DNA from 2 places in the Microbacterium sp. TW_SC_2 genome. Region 2 is predicted to be linked to the other one. Evidence: predicted binding sites of a transcription regulator. Region 2 holds the regulator's gene; the other holds the start of a gene.
The links. Region 2 encodes LexA, which represses DNA repair genes until DNA is damaged. Its sites were predicted from a motif close to TCGAACANNTGTTCGA; they were not measured.
Positions count from the first base shown of each region.

Region 1: the regulator LexA is predicted to act here: its motif matches at 4,808-4,823, upstream of recA (recombinase RecA).

Region 1 covers NZ_CM143952.1:1,375,157-1,384,869, forward strand. Annotated here, with positions in the region: gene ACWA14_RS06385 (N-acetyltransferase family protein) at 1-198, shown strand, start outside; gene ACWA14_RS06390 (DNA translocase FtsK) at 272-3,004, shown strand; gene pgsA (CDP-diacylglycerol--glycerol-3-phosphate 3-phosphatidyltransferase) at 3,004-3,579, shown strand; gene ACWA14_RS06400 (CinA family protein) at 3,576-4,067, shown strand; gene ACWA14_RS06405 (helix-turn-helix domain-containing protein) at 4,205-4,513, shown strand; gene ACWA14_RS06410 (DUF3046 domain-containing protein) at 4,532-4,753, shown strand; gene recA (recombinase RecA) at 5,022-6,071, shown strand; gene ACWA14_RS06420 (regulatory protein RecX) at 6,236-6,886, shown strand; gene miaB (tRNA (N6-isopentenyl adenosine(37)-C2)-methylthiotransferase MiaB) at 6,934-8,481, shown strand; gene miaA (tRNA (adenosine(37)-N6)-dimethylallyltransferase MiaA) at 8,478-9,413, shown strand; gene ACWA14_RS06435 (dihydrofolate reductase family protein) at 9,465-9,713, shown strand, end outside.
Region 2 covers NZ_CM143952.1:2,132,840-2,142,552, forward strand. Annotated here, with positions in the region: gene ACWA14_RS10110 (DUF1844 domain-containing protein) at 1-150, shown strand, start outside; gene ACWA14_RS10115 (SseB family protein) at 186-1,010, opposite strand; gene priA (bifunctional 1-(5-phosphoribosyl)-5-((5-phosphoribosylamino)methylideneamino)imidazole-4-carboxamide isomerase/phosphoribosylanthranilate isomerase PriA) at 994-1,740, opposite strand; gene ACWA14_RS10125 (MinD/ParA family ATP-binding protein) at 1,878-3,422, shown strand; gene hisH (imidazole glycerol phosphate synthase subunit HisH) at 3,465-4,100, opposite strand; gene hisB (imidazoleglycerol-phosphate dehydratase HisB) at 4,097-4,714, opposite strand; gene ACWA14_RS10140 (histidinol-phosphate transaminase) at 4,711-5,805, opposite strand; gene ACWA14_RS10145 (LysM peptidoglycan-binding domain-containing protein) at 5,869-6,237, opposite strand; gene lexA (transcriptional repressor LexA) at 6,549-7,235, shown strand; gene metE (5-methyltetrahydropteroyltriglutamate--homocysteine S-methyltransferase) at 7,305-9,617, opposite strand; gene ACWA14_RS10160 (methylenetetrahydrofolate reductase) at 9,639-9,713, opposite strand, start outside.

The DNA.
Region 1 (9,713 bases), 760 kb from region 2:
CATCCGTTGTGGCGCGCCAGAGGTGTCGGGAGGTCGCTTCTGCGCGAACTCGTGCAGCTCGCGGGCGCGCAGGGGCATGCGCGGATCTGCCTGAGCGTGGAGAAGGACAACTTCGCGCGGAACCTCTATCGTTCCGAGGGGTTCGTCATCTCGGAGGAGGGTCCGCTGCGAGACACCATGGTGCGCCGAACGCGCTGAGATCCCCTCCGGAGATCACCGCAAAGCCGCGTCATTGCGGGCGAATGTCGGCCCAGGGCCGTAACGTGAGGGCATGGCCAGGAGCACCACGAAATCCGCGCGCGCGTCTGAGAGCGCACCGGCTCGCCCGAAGAGGCAGGCCGCTCCGAAGGCACAGCCGGCGCCGAAGAAGTACATCGATCAGGCCGACAAGCCTCCGGTGGCGGTCCGCGCGTGGGGCGGAGTGGCGCACGGCGTCGGCGGCCTCTTCCGCGCGTTCGGTCCGGAGAACCTGCAGAAGGACGACCGTCGGGACGGCTTCCCGTTCCTGCTCGTCCTGCTCGCGATCCTCGGAGCGGTGAACGAATGGTTCTTCATCGGCAACGAGGTCGCGGCGAACATCAGCGCGTACTCGGTCGGAGCGCTCGTCGGACGCGTGGCCTTCGTCATGCCGGTGCTGCTCCTCCTCTTGGCCGGCTGGTTGTTCCGCCACCCCTCATCCGTGCACGACAACGGACGGATCGGCATCGGTTTCGGCCTGTTCATCCTCTCCCTGGCGGGCTTCTGCCATGTGGCGGCGGGCGTTCCCGACAGCACGGGCGCGCTCACTCGCGCTCAGCCGAGAGAGGGGATGTTGGCCCTCAGCGAGGCAGGCGGACTGTTCGGATGGATGCTCGGCGAGCCGCTGGCGTTCCTCACCCCCGTCGTCGCCTACATCGTGCTCTCGCTGCTCGCCGTGCTCGCCGTGCTGATTCTCACCAAGACGCCGCCGAACCGCATCGGTGCTCGTCTGGGCGATCTCTACGCCTGGATGTTCGACGCCGAGCGCGTCGAGAAGTCGGCGAAGGACTCCACCGCGGTCGACGAGGCCGACAAGGTGGACGACCCCGACGTGCTGCCCTGGTGGCGGCGCAACAAGACCGGACGCGAGGAAGACCCCGACGAGGGCACTCTGGGCTCGGATGACATCACCGCGCTGCTCTCCACCAATGAGCCGACTCCGGCCTACGACCAGGCGGTGGTGGTCGAGAACCCGTACGACGCCGCCACCGAGGTGCTCTCCGACGTCCGCTCGGTCACGGACTCGCTGGCGGAACAGCAGAGCACCGCTCTGCTCGACGACGAGTCCGACACGGGCGAGATGCCCGAGCTCCCCGGACTCGACGGTTTCGGCACCGAAGGACCGGGGGAGCGCGGGCCGCAGGCTCCTGTGACTCCGTACATCCTTCCCTCTCCGGGACTTCTGGTGGAGGGCCCGCCGCCCGTGGTGCGGTCCGAGGCGACCGACAAGGTGATCGAACAGATCACCAGCGTCCTCTCCCAGTTCAAGGTCGACGCGAAGGTGACCGGCTTCTCCCGCGGCCCGACGGTCACGCAATACGAGGTCGAGGTCGGTCACGGCGTCAAGGTCGAGAAGATCCTGCAACTGAGCAACAACTTCGCGTACGCCGTCGCCTCGAACGACGTCCGCATCCTCTCGCCCATCCCCGGCAAGAGCGCGATCGGGATCGAGATCCCGAACGCCGACAAGGAGATGGTCGCGCTCGGCGACGTGCTGCGCTCCCCGGCGGCGCAGAAGAGCACCCACCCGATGACGATCGGCGTCGGCAAGGACGTCGGCGGGAACATCGTCATCGCGAACCTGGCGAAGATGCCCCACCTGCTCGTGGCCGGTTCGACCGGTTCCGGTAAGTCCAGCTTCGTCAACTCCATGATCACGAGCCTGCTGATGCGCGCGCGCCCGGCCGATGTGCGCATGGTGCTGATCGATCCGAAGCGGGTCGAGCTCACGAGCTATGCCGGCGTGCCGCACCTGATCACTCCGATCATCACGAACCCGAAGAAGGCCGCCGAGGCGCTTCAGTGGGTCGTGAAGGAGATGGACATGCGGTACGACGACCTCGCGTCGTTCGGGTTCCGACACATCGACGACTTCAATCGAGCGGTGCGAGCAGGTGAGGTCGTGCTTCCGGTCGGGAGCGAGCGCGTCCTCAAGCCTTACCCCTACCTCCTGGTCGTGGTCGACGAGCTCGCCGACCTGATGATGGTGGCACCGCGCGACGTCGAGGACTCGATCGTGCGCATCACCCAGCTCGCCCGTGCATCCGGCATCCACCTCGTGCTGGCCACTCAGCGACCCAGCGTCGACGTCGTCACCGGCCTGATCAAGGCCAACGTGCCCTCACGGCTGGCCTTCGCCGTCACGAGCGTCACCGACAGCCGCGTGATCCTCGACAGTCCGGGCGCCGACAAACTGATCGGCCAGGGCGATGCGCTGTTCTCTCCGATGGGTTCGTCGAAGCCGTTCCGTCTCCAGGGTGCCTGGGTCGACGAGAAGGAGATCGACGCCGTCGTCAAGCACGTCACCAGGCAGGCGCGGCCGGAGTACCGAGCCGATGTGCAGGAGTCGACAGAGGCCCGCAAGAAGGACGTCGACGAGGACATCGGAGACGATCTCGAGCTCCTGCTCGCAGCCGCCGAGCTCATCGTGTCGTCGCAGTTCGGCTCGACGTCGATGCTCCAGCGGAAGCTTCGTGTCGGCTTCGCGAAGGCCGGCCGGCTGATGGACCTCCTGGAGTCCCGCGAGATCGTCGGCCCCTCCGAGGGGTCGAAGGCGCGCGACGTCCTCGCGACCGCCGAGCAGCTCCCGCAGGTGATGGCGAGGCTGCGCGGAGAGGAGACCCCGGCAGCCCCGGCGACACCGTCGGTGACGTCCGCGTCCGCGGCTCCGGCCTTCACGGACCCGACCGAGGCGCAGTTCGAGGGACTTCCCGTGGTGGAGGCCGAGGGCGACGAAGACGCCTGGGGCCTGACGGGGCGCGACTGATGGGCATTCCGCGGCAGCTTCCCAACGCGATCACGATCGTCCGCATCCCCCTCGCCGTCGTCTTCTTCGTGCTGCTCCTCCTGGGGGGCACGTTCGGGATCCCGGACCCCGGCATCCGCTGGGCGGCGGGCATCCTCTTCATCATCGCGATCTCCACGGACTGGGTCGACGGCTACCTCGCCCGGCGATACGACATCGTGAGCGACTTCGGGAAGCTCTGGGACCCGATCGCCGACAAGCTCCTGACCGGGTCCGGATTCATCGGTCTCGCGATCCTCGGAGAGGTCCCCTGGTGGATCGTGATCCTCATCCTCGTGCGCGAGTGGGGGATCACCGTCCATCGCCTCGTGGTGGCGAAAGAACATGTCGTCGCGGCCGCGTGGATGGGAAAGCTCAAGACCGCCGTGCAGGCCGTCGCCCTCGGCTGGGCACTGCTGCCGCTGCACCAGGTCTTCGGACTCGGGGCGTGGAAGACGACGACGACCGTGCTCATGGTCATCGTCCTCGTGCTCACGATCGCGAGCGGGATCGACTACATCGTGGCTCAGGTGCGCGGCTCGCGTCGGACGTCATGACGTCGTCCGTGCCGTCGGCCGTCATCGAGGCGTTGCAGCGGCGCGGCTGGTCATTGGGCGTCGCAGAGTCTCTGACGGGCGGTGCTGTCAGCGCTGAGCTGGTCTCGGTCGCAGGTGCCTCGTCGGTGTTGCGTGGCGCCGTGGTGGCATATGCCACTCCGCTCAAGGTGTCACTGCTGGGAGTCGACGCCGCGCTGCTCGCGCAGACAGGCCCTGTCCATCCCGAGATCGCGGTCCAGATGGCCGAGGGTGTGCGGCGAGCAGTGGCGATCGACGGACGCGACGCCGAGGTGGGCATCTCCACCACGGGGATCGCGGGACCCGCATCTCCCGACGGGCAGCCGGTGGGCACCGTGCACGTCGGGGTGGCGACTCCCGTGACCAGCTTCTCGGTGCCGCTTCACCTCGTGGGCGACCGTGCACAGATCCGTGCCGCGTCGGTGGACGCGGTGCTTTCCGCGTTGCTCGAGGCATTGGGGAATAGCTGAACCGCCGACGCCGTTGTTCGTGATGTGTTCACATTCAAACCACAGAGTGAAACGGTAGATTCTGTGAAAGCCAGGAGGACTAGACTGGCGATCTCGCCGGGGTTCTCCCCGGCAAAACGAACGGTGAGGAGGTTCCGATGATTCTTGTACGTCAGGAAATCGGCGATGTGCTCAGGGACTTCCGCCTGCAGAAGGGGCGCACCCTTCGTCAGGTCGCCAGCAAGGCATCGGTCGCTCTGGGATACCTCAGCGAAGTCGAGCGCGGTCAGAAGGAAGCGTCGAGCGAGATCCTCGCCTCCGTCGCCGATGCGCTCGATGTCCCTATCTCGATCATCATGCGTGAAGTCGGCGACCGCATCTCGGTGCTCGAAGGCATCCAGGTCTTCCCGGACGTCGTTCCGGACGACCTTGTCGCTTCGGTCGAGCCTGAGCTCTCCCTGCGCTGATCGCCGCCGCCTTCTCCTATGCGTCGTAGCGAGTTCCTCCGCGCCGTCGAGGACGAGTTCCAGGGGCGCGCTCCGTCACTCGTGAACGACCTGGTTCTGACGTCCCTCGGACGCACCGCGGTCGAAGCCCTCGCCGACGGTACCCCGCCTCGCGAGATCTGGTTCTCGCTGTGCGATGAGATGGATGTCCCCGATCCCCGCCGTCACGGTGCCGGTCGTCTGGAACCTCGGCGCCGCTGACCTTTCCGCTTGTTCGAATCAACCGGAAGATGATGGGTCGAGAACGGCGTGTCGTCGAAGATGTGTTCGAAGCGGGCGTAGTGTTCTGCACAAGTGGTTCGGAGACATCGTTCTCCACCGTCCGCTGGACTCGCCGACCTGATGTCGGTGGCCCCTCGTACGGTGAAGACATGGCCGATGAGCCATACGCCTTGCCGGAGAGTTGCTCCCACTCGGGAGTGCCGCGGCAGCCTACAGGCGGCATCACGCGAGCAGAAGGAAACACATCATGCCATCACCCGCAGACCGCGAGAAGTCCCTCGAGACAGCACTCGCCCAGATCGACCGTCAGTTCGGCAAGGGCTCCGTCATGCGGCTCGGCAGCGATGACCGTGCTCCCGTCGCCGTGATTCCCACCGGTTCCATCGCGCTCGACGTCGCGCTCGGTGTGGGAGGCCTGCCGCGCGGACGAATCGTGGAGATCTACGGACCGGAGTCCTCCGGTAAGACGACGCTCACCCTGCATGCCATCGCAAACGCACAGCGCGCGGGCGGAATCGCCGCGTTCATCGATGCAGAGCACGCGCTCGACCCCGACTACGCGGCGAAGCTCGGCGTCGACATCGACGCGCTGTTGGTCTCCCAGCCCGACACGGGAGAGCAGGCGCTCGAGATCGCCGACATGCTCGTGCGTTCCGGCGCCATCGACCTCATCGTCATCGACTCCGTGGCTGCTCTCGTGCCGCGGGCCGAGATCGAGGGTGAGATGGGTGACTCGCACGTCGGTCTGCAGGCGCGTCTGATGTCGCAGGCGCTGCGAAAGCTCACCGGTGGGCTCAACCAGACCAACACGACCATGATCTTCATCAACCAGCTGCGCGAGAAGATCGGAGTGTTCTTCGGATCGCCCGAGACCACCGCCGGCGGCAAGGCGCTGAAGTTCTACGCTTCGGTGCGCCTCGACATCCGCCGCATCGAGACGCTGAAGGACGGCACCGACGCGGTCGGAAACCGCACACGCGTCAAGGTCGTCAAGAACAAGATGGCTCCGCCCTTCAAGCAGGCCGAGTTCGACATCCTCTACGGTGTCGGCATCTCCCGCGAGGGCAGTCTGATCGACTTCGGTGTCGAGCACGCCATCGTGAAGAAGTCGGGTTCGTGGTACACCTACGACGGTGATCAGCTCGGGCAGGGCAAGGAGAATGCTCGCAACTTCCTGCTCACCAACCCCGACATCGCCCTGGCGATCGAATCGCAGATCAAGCAGAAGCTCGGCATCGGTCAGCCGGCGGTCGCCGCTCCGGCGGCAGACGAGCTCGCTGAGCGTCGTCCGGCCTGATCATGTCACAGGAGAGCGGGGGCGGGTCGCGTCCGGAAGAGGGACTCGCCCCCGTCATCCCCTTGTTCGGGGCGCACAGGCCGCGCGGCGGCTCCCCGGCGGATGAGGTCGACGATAAGACACCGTCGAGTCAGCTCGGCGCCCTCCTCGATCGGGGGGCGACCGTGCGTTCCTCGCCGGATGGCGGGACGCCGAGCGAACGGCACCCTGCTCGTGGGGGGACGTCATCCGCGAAGACGCCCCCTCGCCTGAGGGCGCTGCGCGACGCTGCCGACGACGAATCCGACAAGGATGACGGGCCGGACCCCCAGCAGCTGCAGGAAGCGGCGTCGGAGAGCCTCGTCCGCAAGCTTCGGGCGCGCTCCCTCTCGATCTCTGAAGCGCGGATGGTGCTCCGCGGGCATCACCTCGAGGCGGGTCAGGTCGATGACGTGATCGACGATTTCACGCGCCGCGGCTACCTCGACGATGCGACGCTTGCTGTGCAACTCGTGGACTCCGGAGCGAATCGCAAGGGGCAGGGACGTGTCGCGTTGGCGCGAGCGCTGGCGCAGCGCGGGATTCCCCGTGATGTGGTCGACGCGGCGCTCGGTGAGCTGCCCGATGACGACGCGGAACGCGCGCTGGAGTTCGCGCGATCGAAGTCCCGTTCGCTCGCCAGGCTCGATCCCGACACGGCACTCCGGCGTCTGATGGGGCAGCTTGCGCGTCGTGGCTATGGCGGATCCGTCGCGATGACGGCGGCGAAGACCGCGCTGGCGGAGGAGAAGTTCGGCGGTCATTCGTCGGGTGTGCGGTTCGTCGACTCGGACTGATCGGCATCGAAGGAGTCGGCGGAAAGCGCTCGTAGAATGGGAGCATCATGACTATCCCTCGCAGCGAACCGACGATCATCTCCGCGTCGTCAGCATCCGTCGACGCCGACGGGCAGCGCCGATCGTATGAAGTCCGTACCTTCGGCTGCCAGATGAACGTGCACGATTCCGAGCGCCTCTCCGGCTCGCTGGAGAGCGCCGGGTATGTGCCCGCGGACCTGGGCGATGAAGCCGATGTCGTCATCATCAACACCTGTGCGGTGCGGGACAACGCGGCAGGGAAGCTGTACGGCACCCTCGGCCAGCTCGCCTCGGTGAAGCGCCGCAAGAGCGGGATGCAGATCGCGGTCGGCGGATGCCTCGCTCAGATGGACAAGCAGGCCGTGCTGGACAAGGCTCCCTGGGTCGACGTCGTCTTCGGCACCCACAACATGGGCTCTCTGCCCGGTCTCCTCGAACGCGCCCGCCACAACGGCGAGGCGGAGCTCGAGATCCTCGAATCGCTCGAGGTTTTCCCGTCGACGCTCCCCACCAAGCGCGACGCCGCTCACAGCGGCTGGGTCTCGATCTCCGTGGGCTGCAACAACACCTGTACGTTCTGCATCGTTCCGAGTCTGCGCGGCAAGGAGAAGGACCGGCGCCCCGGAGACATCCTCAACGAGATCCGGCTGCTCGTCGAAGACGGTGCTCTCGAGGTGACCCTGCTCGGCCAGAACGTCAACTCGTACGGTGTGGAGTTCGGCGATCGCCAGGCGTTCAGCAAGCTGCTGCGCGCGGCCGGCGAGGTGGAAGGTCTGGAGCGCGTGCGCTTCACGAGCCCGCACCCGGCCGCTTTCACAGATGACGTCATCGACGCGATGGCGGAGACCCGGAATGTCATGCCGCAGCTGCACATGCCGTTGCAGTCGGGCAGCGATCGCATCCTGAAGGCGATGCGCCGGTCGTACCGCAGCGAGAAGTTCCTCGGCATTCTCGATCGAGTCCGTGAACGGATGCCGAACGCGTCGATCACGACCGACATCATCGTCGGCTTCCCGGGTGAGACCGATGAGGATTTCGAAGACACCATGCGCGTCGTGGAGCAGGCACGATTCTCCAGTGCGTTCACCTTCCAGTACTCCATCCGTGAGGGCACACCCGCCGCGACGATGGCGGATCAAGTGCCGAAGGCCGTCGTCCAGGAGCGCTACAACCGTCTGCTCGCCCTGCAGGAGCGCATCTCGCTGGAGGAGAGCCACAAGCAGATCGGCCGGCAGGTCGAGGTCCTCGTCTCGACGGGGGAGGGCAAGAAGGACGCCGAGACACACCGGCTCACCGGACGCGCCGAGGACAACCGCCTGGTGCACTTCGAGGTGACGCCCGGCTCGGCGATCCCGCGTCCCGGAGACATCGTCACCGTGACGGTGACGCACGCGGCACCCTTCTTCCTGCTCGCGGACGACCCCGAGGGCAAGCCGCTGCAGATCCGTCGCACGCGCGGCGGCGACGCCTGGGACCGCGCGCAGTCCGAGTCGTGCGCGGTACCCGCTCCGGCGGCGGACGGAGCGCCGCGCGCCGTGTCGCTCGGGCTCCCCACGCTGCGCGTCGGCGTGTGAGCGGTTCCGGGATCGATTCTCCCGTCGCGCCGCGCCTGTGGGCGGTCATCGGGGCCACGGGTACGGGGAAGAGCGAGGTCGCCCTCGACCTCGCCGAGTCGCTCCGTGGGCGGGGGAACCCCGCCGAGATCGTGAACGCCGATGCCATGCAGCTGTACCGCGGCATGGACATCGGCACGGCGAAACTGGCGCCGGACGAGCGCCGGGGGATTCCGCACCACCTCTTCGACGTGCGAGAGGTCACCGAGGAAGCGGCCGTCGCCTGGTATCAGCCGATGGCCCGCGCCGCGGTATCCGCCATCCACGGGCGCGGGGGCGATGCCATTCTCGTCGGTGGATCGGGACTGTACGTGTCGAGTGTCGTGTTCGACTTCCGATTCCCGCCGCGCGACCCGGCGCTGCGTGCCCGCCTGGAGAGCGAACTGGATGAGAAGGGCGTCGACGCGTTGGTCTCCCGGTTGCGCGCCCTCGATCCGGAGACGGCCGCGCGCGTCGATCCGCGCAACAGCCGGCGGGTGATCCGGGCGCTCGAAGTGCTCGAGGCCGGGGGAGAGACGCATGGCGCGGCCCTGCCGTCAGCGCCGGAGCTCTGGCGACCCGACACCCGTCTGATCGGCGTGGAGGTCGACCGCGCGCCTCTCGTGGAGCGTCTCGATGCCCGGGTGGAGCGGATGTGGGCCTCGGGCCTGATCGCCGAGGTCGAGGAGCTGCGCCGGCACGGCCTGGAGCGTGGTGTGACCGCTCGCAAGGCGATCGGGTATGCGCAGGCGCTCGGACAGTTGGAGGGCACGCTGACCGAGGCCGAGGCGATCGCCGAGACGCAGGCGCTGACCCGGCGATACGCTCGCCGTCAGGTGTCCTGGTTCCGACGCTATGGTGCCGTCGAGTGGCACCGCCCTCCCGTCGACACGGCGACGCTGCTCGCGCGCTGAGGCGACGCCGCTCCTCTGCGGATGTCCGTGGTCGATGGAATGCTTGCCGGCATGGCGACGCATTACTACACCGCATCCAGCCTCGACGGCTTCATCGCGACGACCGATCACTCGTTGGATTGGCTGCTCTCGCAGGACATCGATCAGGACGGTCCCATGGCGTACGGGGCCTTCGAGGAGAAGATCGGCGCGCTGGTGATGGGCGCCTCCACCTACGAGTGGCTCCTGGCCCATCAGGGTGATGAGCCCTGGGCTTATGCGCAGCCCACCTGGGTGTTCACGCATCGTGACCTGCCCGTT
Region 2 (9,713 bases):
ACCGCCGGCGCCCCCGAGATCAGTGACATGCACGCGCGGTCGCTGCGCGACGGTCTCCGTTCCCTGCAGCTCGCCTTCCGCGAGGCCTCGGTCATCCCCGACCCGATCGGCAAGGGTCCGGGCGAGAAGTGGACCGGACCGGTCACCTGAGCCCGGCCACGTCCGTGCTCCCCGCCGCCTGATTCCTAGGCGCTGCGGCGGAGCTTGACGGTCAGCGAGTCGGCGAGCACCGCGATGCGGTCGTCGGCGGCCCAGCGCTGCGCCAGGCGTGCCAGCACGGCATCGAGCACCGCCCGCTCGAGCCCGTCGACGAGCTCCAGGATCACGATGAGTTCCGGGCCGCGCAGTCGCGCGTCGGGATCGCCCGCCGCCACGGCCACGTCGATCACGGCGAGTTCATGCGCGACACTCGCCTGGAGCGCCTCGAAGACCTCGGGCGACAGGTAGCTGGGCTCCCACCTGTGCCCCTGGGCGATGGCCCACACGGCAGGACGGCGGATCACGAACTCGGTGTCGGAGGTCGGGTCGAGCACGATCAGGTCGGTGTCCTCCGCGGATGCCGCAAGCGCGGCACGCACGGCTTCGACCGGGATCGGGCGCGCGGTGGCATCCCACCGGCCCATGGCCTCGACCGAGGAGAACACGGGCTGTACGCGACGGCCGTCGGGCGCGGCGACGGTCACGATCGACAGCTCCTGCGTCTTGTCGACGGCGAGGCCGCTGGGGGCGACACCCTCCTCGCCCTTCTCCGCGATGAGCGGGATCAGGACGCGGGCGCCGCGGAAGGCGTCGACGACCGCCTCCTGACTGCCCTCACCGGCACGGAAGCGCAGCAGGGCGGAGAGCAGGGCGGGGTCGGCCGAACCGTCGTCGCCCGCGTGGGGATTCGACTCGAAGCTGCGCCCCTCCCACGGAACGCCCGCGGAATCGCCCGGGTTCACGGAACCGTGAGCGAGATCACCATGACCCTCGCTCCCGTGGCCGCAGGTGCCGTCAGTCTCCCGCGACATCCAGCGCCTCAGCCAGCGTGAACGCACCCGCGTAGAGCGCTTTGCCGACGATGGCGCCCTCGACACCCAGCGGCACGAGTTCGCGCAGCGCGGCGATGTCGTCGAGGTTGGAGATGCCGCCCGAAGCGACGACCGGCTTGGGGGTGCGCGAGGCCACCTCGCGCAGGAGCTCGAGGTTCGGACCGCGCAGCGTGCCGTCCTTCGTCACGTCGGTCACCACGTAGCGGCTGCAGCCGGCGTCCTCCAGCCGGTCGAGGACCTCCCAGAGGTCGCCGCCCTCCTGGGTCCAGCCGCGTGCCGCGAGAGTCGTGCCGCGCACGTCGAGCCCGACCGCGATGGCCTCGCCATAGCGCGCGATCACGTCAGCTGCCCACTCGGGATTCTCGAGAGCGGCCGTGCCCAGGTTGATGCGCGTGGCTCCGCTCTCGAGCGCGGCTTCCAGCGTCGCGTCGTCGCGGATGCCGCCGGACAGCTCGATGTTCACGTTCCGGAACTGCTTGATGACCTTGCGGAGGATCGACGTGTTGCTCCCTCGGCCGAACGCGGCGTCGAGGTCGACGAGGTGGATCCACTGTGCGCCCTGAGCGACCCACTCCCCCGCGGCGTCCAGCGGGTCGCCGTAGTTCGTCTCGGTGCCGGCCTCACCCTGGGTGAGACGCACCGCCTTGCCGCCGGCCACGTCGACCGCCGGGAGAAGGGTGAGGGAAGGAGACTGCGCGAAGTCGTTCATGGGTTCCTAAGGTGAGGATGCAGATGCGTGGCCCGAGCACACCCGTGGCGGACGCACGAGAACCGAGGGTATCGCGCGCGGGGGCGGCCTCCAAATGCGCGGGAAATGCCGAGGAAACACACGGGTTAGGCTGAAGCATGATGTCCGGACCGCAGGAAGATGCCACACCGGGCTCGGCAGCGCCCGCAGACGACGCCGAGCCGCGACTCGTGGAGTCCGTCCCGCTCTTCCCGGCCGGAGCGCCTCCGGTCCCGCCGCTGCCCGCGCCGGACGCCTCCGCAGCCCCGCAGCCGCCCTATCGCCGCACACGCGCCGAAGCCCGTGTCGACCGCGTTCCGGTCTTCGCTCCCGAGCCAGACGCGGATGACGCCGTGGGGGACGACACCGTGTGGGAGGACACCGTGCCGGCCAGAGCGGTACCGACCACATCGGCACCTGCTGCACCCGCACCGGCTGCACCCGCGGCGGATGACGCGGACTCGACGGACGCGGCTCCACCGACCGCCCCGGTGCGCACGACTCCTCCTCCTCCTCCTGCCGCCCCGGCGTCGGCCACCCCGTCGTCCCGTCCGGCGCCGCCGGCCTCCGCGCCGGTGACGCCTCCGCCGCCCGCCTCGACGCCCGTGCCACCCGCGCTGGCGAACGTGCCCGCACCGGCGGCGACGCCCCGACCGGCGTCCCTGGCGACGCCGGCACCCGCGGGACCCGACTCCTCCGGCCCCGCGTTCATCGAACCCGCGTCCCGTCGCGAGCAGCGCGTGCTCCGCGACCGAAACTCGTTCCTCCAGACCGAGCGTCCCGAGGAGCCCGCCCGCGAGGGCGCTCGCGGGGCACTCAACCGGCTGGGCCTACGCGTGCGCCCCTCCGCCCAGGAGCAGTCCGCCCGCGACGACGAGCTCGCCGTGAGCCAGCACTGGGCGGGTCCGCGCACGATCGCCGTGGTCAACGGCAAGGGCGGCGCAGGCAAGACGCCGACGACGATCCTGCTGTCGGCCGTGTTCGCCCGTTACGGGGGCGCCGGAGTGCTCGCCTGGGACAACAACCAGACCCGCGGCACCCTGGGCTGGCGCACCGACACCGGCGCGCACGACCGCACGCTGCTCGAGATGCTCCCCGAAGCGGGACGACTGCTCGGCACCAGCGCCCAGTCTGCCGACCTCGCGCACTTCATGCACCACCAGCCCCGAGAGAAGTACGACGTCCTGCGCTCGAAGCCGATCCGGCTCGCGCACGAGAACCGTCTCAGCCCCTCCGACGTCGATGCGATCCACTCGGTGGCGGCGAAGTTCTACCGGCTGATCATCATCGACTCGGGTAACGACGAGTCCGACCCGATGTGGTTGCGGATGATCGACCACGCGGACCAGCTGGTCATCGCCACCACGACGCGCGCCGACCACGCCGAAGCCGGTGCCCTGCTCATCGAGGCGCTCGAGGAGCGCGACGAACGCTCGGCACTGCTCGCCCAGCAGTCCGTCGCCGTGGTCTCGCAGGCCGACCCGAAGGCGACCCCCGCCGACATCGAGAAGGTCGTGAACGGCTACCGGTCGCTGTCACGCGATGTCGTCAGCATCCCGTTCGATCACGAGATGGTCGACGGTCCGCTGCGTTACGGAGCTCTCGCGAAGCGCACTCAGCGCGCGTGGCTCGCCGCGGCAGCATCGGTCGCACGCGGATTCTGACGCCGCGGCTCTACGCCGCGGCGGATGTACGGCGACGACGGGTCAGAGGCTGCCGATCCAATTGCGCAGGAGCTGGATGCCGGCCTCGCCGGACTTCTCCGGGTGGAACTGGGTCGCCGAGAGCGGACCGTTCTCGACGGCGGCGAGGAAGGGATCTCCGTACGTGGTCCACGTCAGTGCGGGCGCCGGGAACGGCGGGATGACGTCGAGCTCCCACGACTGCGCCGCATACGAGTGGACGAAGTAGAAGCGCTCCTGCTCGATACCGCGGAACAGCACGCTGTTCTCCCCGGCATCGACCGTGTTCCAACCCATGTGCGGCAGCACGGGCGCGTTGAGTTCGGTGACGGCTCCGGGCCACTCGCCCAGACCCTCGGTGTCCTGTCCGCGCTCGACGCCCCGGGAGAAGAGCACCTGCATTCCGACGCAGATCCCGAGCACGGGCCGGCCACCGGCGAGGCGGCGATCGATGATGGTGTCACCGCCGTGCGCGTGCAGCGCGTCGCGGACGGCCGCGAAGGCTCCCACACCGGGCACGAGCAGGCCGTCGGCCTCCTGCGCCTCGACGCGGTCACGCGTGAGCACGGCATCCGCGCCCGCGGCGATGAGGGCCTTGACGGCCGAGTGCACGTTTCCGGACTCGTAGTCGAAGACGGCGACCTTCGGGGTGCGACTCACAGTGCGCCCTTGGTGGAGGGGATGCCCTCGACGAGCGGGTCGAGGGATTTCGCCTGGCGGAACGCCCGTGCGAACGCCTTGTACTCCGCCTCGGCGATGTGGTGCGGGTCGCGACCTCCGAGCACACGCACGTGCACGGTCAGCGCGGCGTTGAACGCGATGGCCTCGAACGAGTGCCGCACCAGCGAGCCGGTGAAGTGACCGCCGATGAGGTGGTGCTCGAAGCCCGCGGGCTCCCCCTCGTGCACGAGATACGGACGACCGGAGATGTCGACCACCGCTTGGGCGAGCGCCTCGTCGAGAGGCACGAGCGCGTCGCCGTAGCGGGAGATCCCGGACTTGTCGCCGAGAGCCTCCAGGATCGCCTGCCCGAGCACGATCGAGACGTCCTCCACGGTGTGGTGCGCGTCGATGTGCGTGTCGCCGGAGGCGCGGACCGTGAGGTCGGTCAGGGAGTGCTTCGCGAAGGCGGTGAGCATGTGGTCGAAGAACGGCACCGAGGTGTCGATGCGGCTGACTCCGGTGCCGTCGAGGTCGAGTTCGAGTTCGACGGTGGACTCCGACGTGGTGCGTACACGGCGGGCAGTACGCGGGGTGGAGGCAGACGTGCTCATGAGGCCGATTCTATCGAGGCGAGGGCATCGAGGAATGCCGTGGTCTCGGCCTCCGTGCCGGCGGTCACACGCAGGTGTCCGGGAATGCCGACGTCACGGATCAGGACGCCCTGGTCGTAGAGGCGCTTCCAGGTGGCCTTGGGGTCGCTCACGCCGCCGAACAGCACGAAGTTCGACCAGGATTCGTGGGGCGTGTATCCGAGCGCTTCGAGCGTCGCGCTGATGCGGTTGCGCTGCTCCACGATCTCGTCGACCATGCCGAGCATGACGTCGGCGTTGCGCAGCGCGGCGATGGCTGCGGCCTGCGTGAGTGCGCTCAGGTGATACGGCAGACGCACGAGTCGCAGCGCATCGATGAATCCGGCGTCCGCGGCGAGATAGCCCACGCGTGCCCCGGCGAACGCGAAGGCCTTGCTCATGGTGCGCGAGACGGCGAGCCGCGGACGGCCTTCGAAAAGGGACAGTGCCGACGCGGCATCCCGGGGAGCGAACTCGTGATAGGCCTCATCGACCACCACGACACCGCGCGACACCTCGTACACGGCCTCGATCACATCGAGGCCGAGAGGAGTGCCGGTCGGGTTGTTCGGCGAGCAGAGCAGGATGACATCGGGATCGACCTCGCGCACCTGCGCCGCGGCATCCTCCGGCGTGATCGTGTAGTCGGGCTGCCGCGTCCCGGCGACCCATCGAGCCCCGGTCCCCTGAGCGATCAGCGGATACATCGAGTACGTGGGGGCGAAGCCGAACGCCGTGCGCCCGGGGCCTCCGAAAGCCTGGAGGATGTGCTGCAGCACCTCGTTCGAGCCGTTGCCCGCCCAGATCTGCTCCGCCTCGAGTCCGTGACCGAGGTAGTCGGCGAAGCCTTCACGCAACGTCGTGAACTCGCGGTCCGGATAGCGGTTGACGTCGCGGATCGCGACGGCGATCTCGTCGAGGATGTCGCTCGCGACCTCATCCGGCACCGGGTGGGTGTTCTCGTTGACGTTGAGAGCGATGGGCAGGGGCGCCTGCGGTGCACCGTAGGGAGTCAGCCCCCGGAGATCGTCGCGAAGCGGCAGGTCATCGAGTGAAGCGGTCACCCTTCCCATGCTAGAACGCCTGACGCGAACCGGGGGCCGCGTGACGCTCCATGGAAGAAAGACGCCCGGCGCTCAGCTCTTATACTGGGCGGGGATCGCGAGCTCCTGGCCGATCTGGATCTCACCGGTCTGAAGCATGTTGAGCCGCGTGATCTCCCCGATCACCTCGCGCGGGTCGGACGCGGGGGCGATCGCGCTCGCGATCGACCACAGGGTGTCACCCGGCAGCACCGTGACCGTGCTGAAGCTCGCCGTGGCGGCGCCGAGATCGTCGCCGGAGGCGATCGCACTGCCGCCACCGATCGCGGCGAAGGCGATGCCGGCCGCCAGCGGGACCGCGGCGAGGGCGAGCAGCACGCGACGACCGCGCACCGTCAGCCGGAGCCGTGTCGCCGGGCGTGCCGGGATGACTGCTGCGGTACTGAAGGCGATGGTGCTCATGTCGTGCTCCTCTGCGTCGTCCCCCGTGTCCGAGGGATCAGCCACCCGCCGCTGGTGCCGGTGGAAGTTGGCGTAGCGTTCGCATTCATCACTCGGCCGGGAGTGCTGGATGCGAAGCTACGTTCCGAAGGTATCTTCGATTTCGAACATCTGTCAAGCGTTCTTCGAAACCTGATCCGCGAATCGGGCGACACGCTCGAACAGATCTTCCAGATCGCCCGGTTTCTCGGATACGGTTTCGATAGCAACACCCCACCACGGGCCACCGACATTCGAAGAGCGACGTCGGGGACGTGCACCGAAGGAGCACCATGAGCGAGAACTCCGCCCTCGAATCCGAGGCCCCTCGTACTCGTCGTCGCAAGAACCTGAGCCCCAAGCAGCTCGCGATCCTCGAGGTCATCCAGACCTCGATCGCGCAGCACGGGTACCCGCCGAGCATGCGGGAGATCGGCGACGCCGTGGGGCTCAAGTCGCTCTCGAGCGTCACGCATCAGCTCGGCCAGCTCGAGCTGAGCGGCTATCTGCGCCGCGACCCCGGGAAGACCCGGGCGATGGAGGTGCTCATCGACCTGCCGGGTACCAGCGGAGAGAACCCCGCCGACGTCGCGACCCCCGTCGGCGACGCCGCGATGGTGCCCCTGGTCGGGCGGATCGCGGCCGGGGTGCCCATCACGGCGGATCAGCAGGTCGAGGAGATCTTCCCGCTGCCGCGACAGCTCGTCGGCAAGGGCGACCTGTTCATGCTCAAGGTCTCGGGTGAGTCGATGATCGACGCGGCGATCTGCGACGGCGACTGGGTGGTCGTGCGGTCCCAGAACAGCGCGGAGAACGGCGAGATCGTCGCGGCGATGCTCGACGACGAGGCGACGGTGAAGACGTTCCGACGTCGCGACGGCCACACCTGGCTGCTCCCCCGCAACTCCGCCTTCGAGCCGATCCTCGGCGATGAGGCCACGGTGCTCGGCAAGGTCGTCGCGGTGCTGCGCTCGGTCTGACTCCACCCGGAATGACGAACCGCCCTCCCCGATGTCCGGGGAGGGCGGTTCGTCGTCGCGGGGGACGGATCAGGCCGAGACGCTGATGTCCTCGCGCACGCGGCGCGTCGCCTCCACGATGTTGCGCAGCGACGCGGTGGTCTCGTCGTACCCGCGGGTCTTCAGCCCGCAGTCCGGGTTGACCCAGATCTGACGCGTGGGGATCTCGTCGACCGCACGGCGCAGCAGCGCCTCGATCTCGTCGACGCCCGGCACGCGCGGCGAGTGGATGTCGTAGACGCCCGGGCCGATGCCGTGGTCGAAGCCGACCTCGGCGATGTCGGCCACGACCTCCATGCGGCTGCGCGCGGCCTCGATCGAGGTCACGTCGGCATCCAGAGCACGGATCGCGTCGATCACGACCCCGAACTCGGAGTAACAGAGATGCGTGTGCACCTGCGTTCCCGCCGCGGCACCTCCCGTGGAGAGACGGAACGAGCCGACCGACCAGTCGAGGTAGGCCTCCTGATCCGCCTTCTTCAGCGGGAGCAGCTCGCGCAGCGCGGGCTCATCGACCTGGATGATCGCGATGCCCGCGGCCTCGAGGTCGCTGATCTCGTCGCGGAGGGCGAGGGCGACCTGGTTCGCGGTCTCCCCCAGAGGCTGGTCATCGCGCACGAACGACCAGGCGAGGATCGTCACCGGGCCGGTGAGCATGCCCTTCATGTGCTTGACCGTGAGCGACTGCGCGTAGGTGGACCAGTCGACCGTGATCGGAGCCGGACGCGAGACGTCGCCCCAGAGGATCGACGGGCGGGTGGCGCGGGATCCGTACGACTGCACCCAGCCGTTCTCGGTCACGGCGAAGCCGTCGAGGTTCTCGGCGAAGTACTGCACCATGTCGTTGCGCTCGGGCTCGCCGTGCACGAGCACGTCCAGCCCCAGCTCCTCCTGGAGCGAGACGACGCTGGAGACCTCGCGGCGGAGGAACTCGTCGTAGTCCTCGGCGGGGATCTCACCCCGCGTGAAGCGCGCGCGGGCCCGACGGATGTCGCTCGTCTGAGGGAACGAGCCGATCGTGGTCAGCGGGAGCGCCGGGAGCCCGAGCGCCTCCTGGGCCGTCTCGCGCTCCGCGTAGGAGACGCGGGAGAAGTCCGCGTCGCTGAGCGCGCGCTGACGCACCGCGCCGTCGCGCACGCCCGGCGCGGCGAGTCGGTCGGCGAGTGCTGCGGATGCCGCCGCGAGCTCCTCGTCGATCGCGGCGCGCCCCTGCGACAGGCCCCGGGCCAGGGTGACGACCTGCGCGACCTTCTGGTCGGCGAAGGCCAGCCAGGACACGAGGCGCGCGTCGAGCTTCGTCTCGTCGGCGACGTCGTGCGGCACGTGGAGCAGCGAGGTCGAGGTCGAGGCGGCGACGGCTGCCGCACCGAGGGCGCGCAGCGACTCCAGGGTGTCGGCCGCGGCCGCGAGGTCACCCCGCCAGATGTTGTGGCCGTCGATCACACCACCCACGAGCGTCTTGTCGGCCAGACCCTCCGCGGCAGCGGGCACGCCCCCGCGCACCAGGTCGACCGCGATGGCCTCGATCGGCGCGGCGGCCAGCACCGCGAAGGTCTCGTCCAGCGACGCGTACGGAGCCGCGACCAGGATCGCGGGGCGATCGGTCGCACCTCCCAGTACGCCCAGAGTGCGGGCGGCGGCGGCGGCCAGCTCTCTCACGGACGCCGGGAGCGACTCGCTCACCAGGGCAGGCTCGTCCAGCTGCACCCACTCGGCCCCGGCCGCCTTCAGCCGAGCCAGCAGCTCGACGTAGACGGGCAGGAGGTCGTCGAGACGCGACAGCGGGTCGAAGCCGGCGGGCGCATCATCCGATGCCTTGGCCAGCGCCAGGAAGGTCACAGGACCGACGAGCACGGGACGGGTGGTGAAACCGGCAGCCACGGCCTCGGCGACCTCACGGACGCGCCGATCGCTCGACAGCGAGAACTCGGTCTCGGGCCCGATCTCCGGCACCAGGTAGTGGTAGTTGGAGTCGAACCACTTGGTCATCTCGAGCGGTGCGCGCTCACCCTCGCCCCGCGCGATGGTGAAGTACGCCGGCAGTCCGAGAGAGCCGTCCGCGCCGCGGAGATCCTGGAACCGGCTCGGGATGGCTCCGACCGTGACCGCGGTGTCGAGCACCTGGTCGTAGAAGGAGAACGCTTCGGGGATCGCGGAGTCGTCGCGGCCCAGGCCGAGAGCGGCGAGGCGATCGCGCGTCACGGCGCGGAGCTCGGAGGCGGTCGCCTCCAGCTCCTGCTCGTCGATGCGGCCGGCCCAGAACGCCTCGACGGCCTTCTTCAGCTCGCGGCGGCGTCCGATGCGCGGGTAACCGAGGATGGTTCCTTCGGGGAATGCGGTCATGGTCTTTCCTTTCGGCGGGGTTCAGTGGCGCAGGGCCGGGAGGATGCCGGCTTCTGCGAGGACGGTGAGCACGGTCTCGTGCTGGTTGAAGGCGTA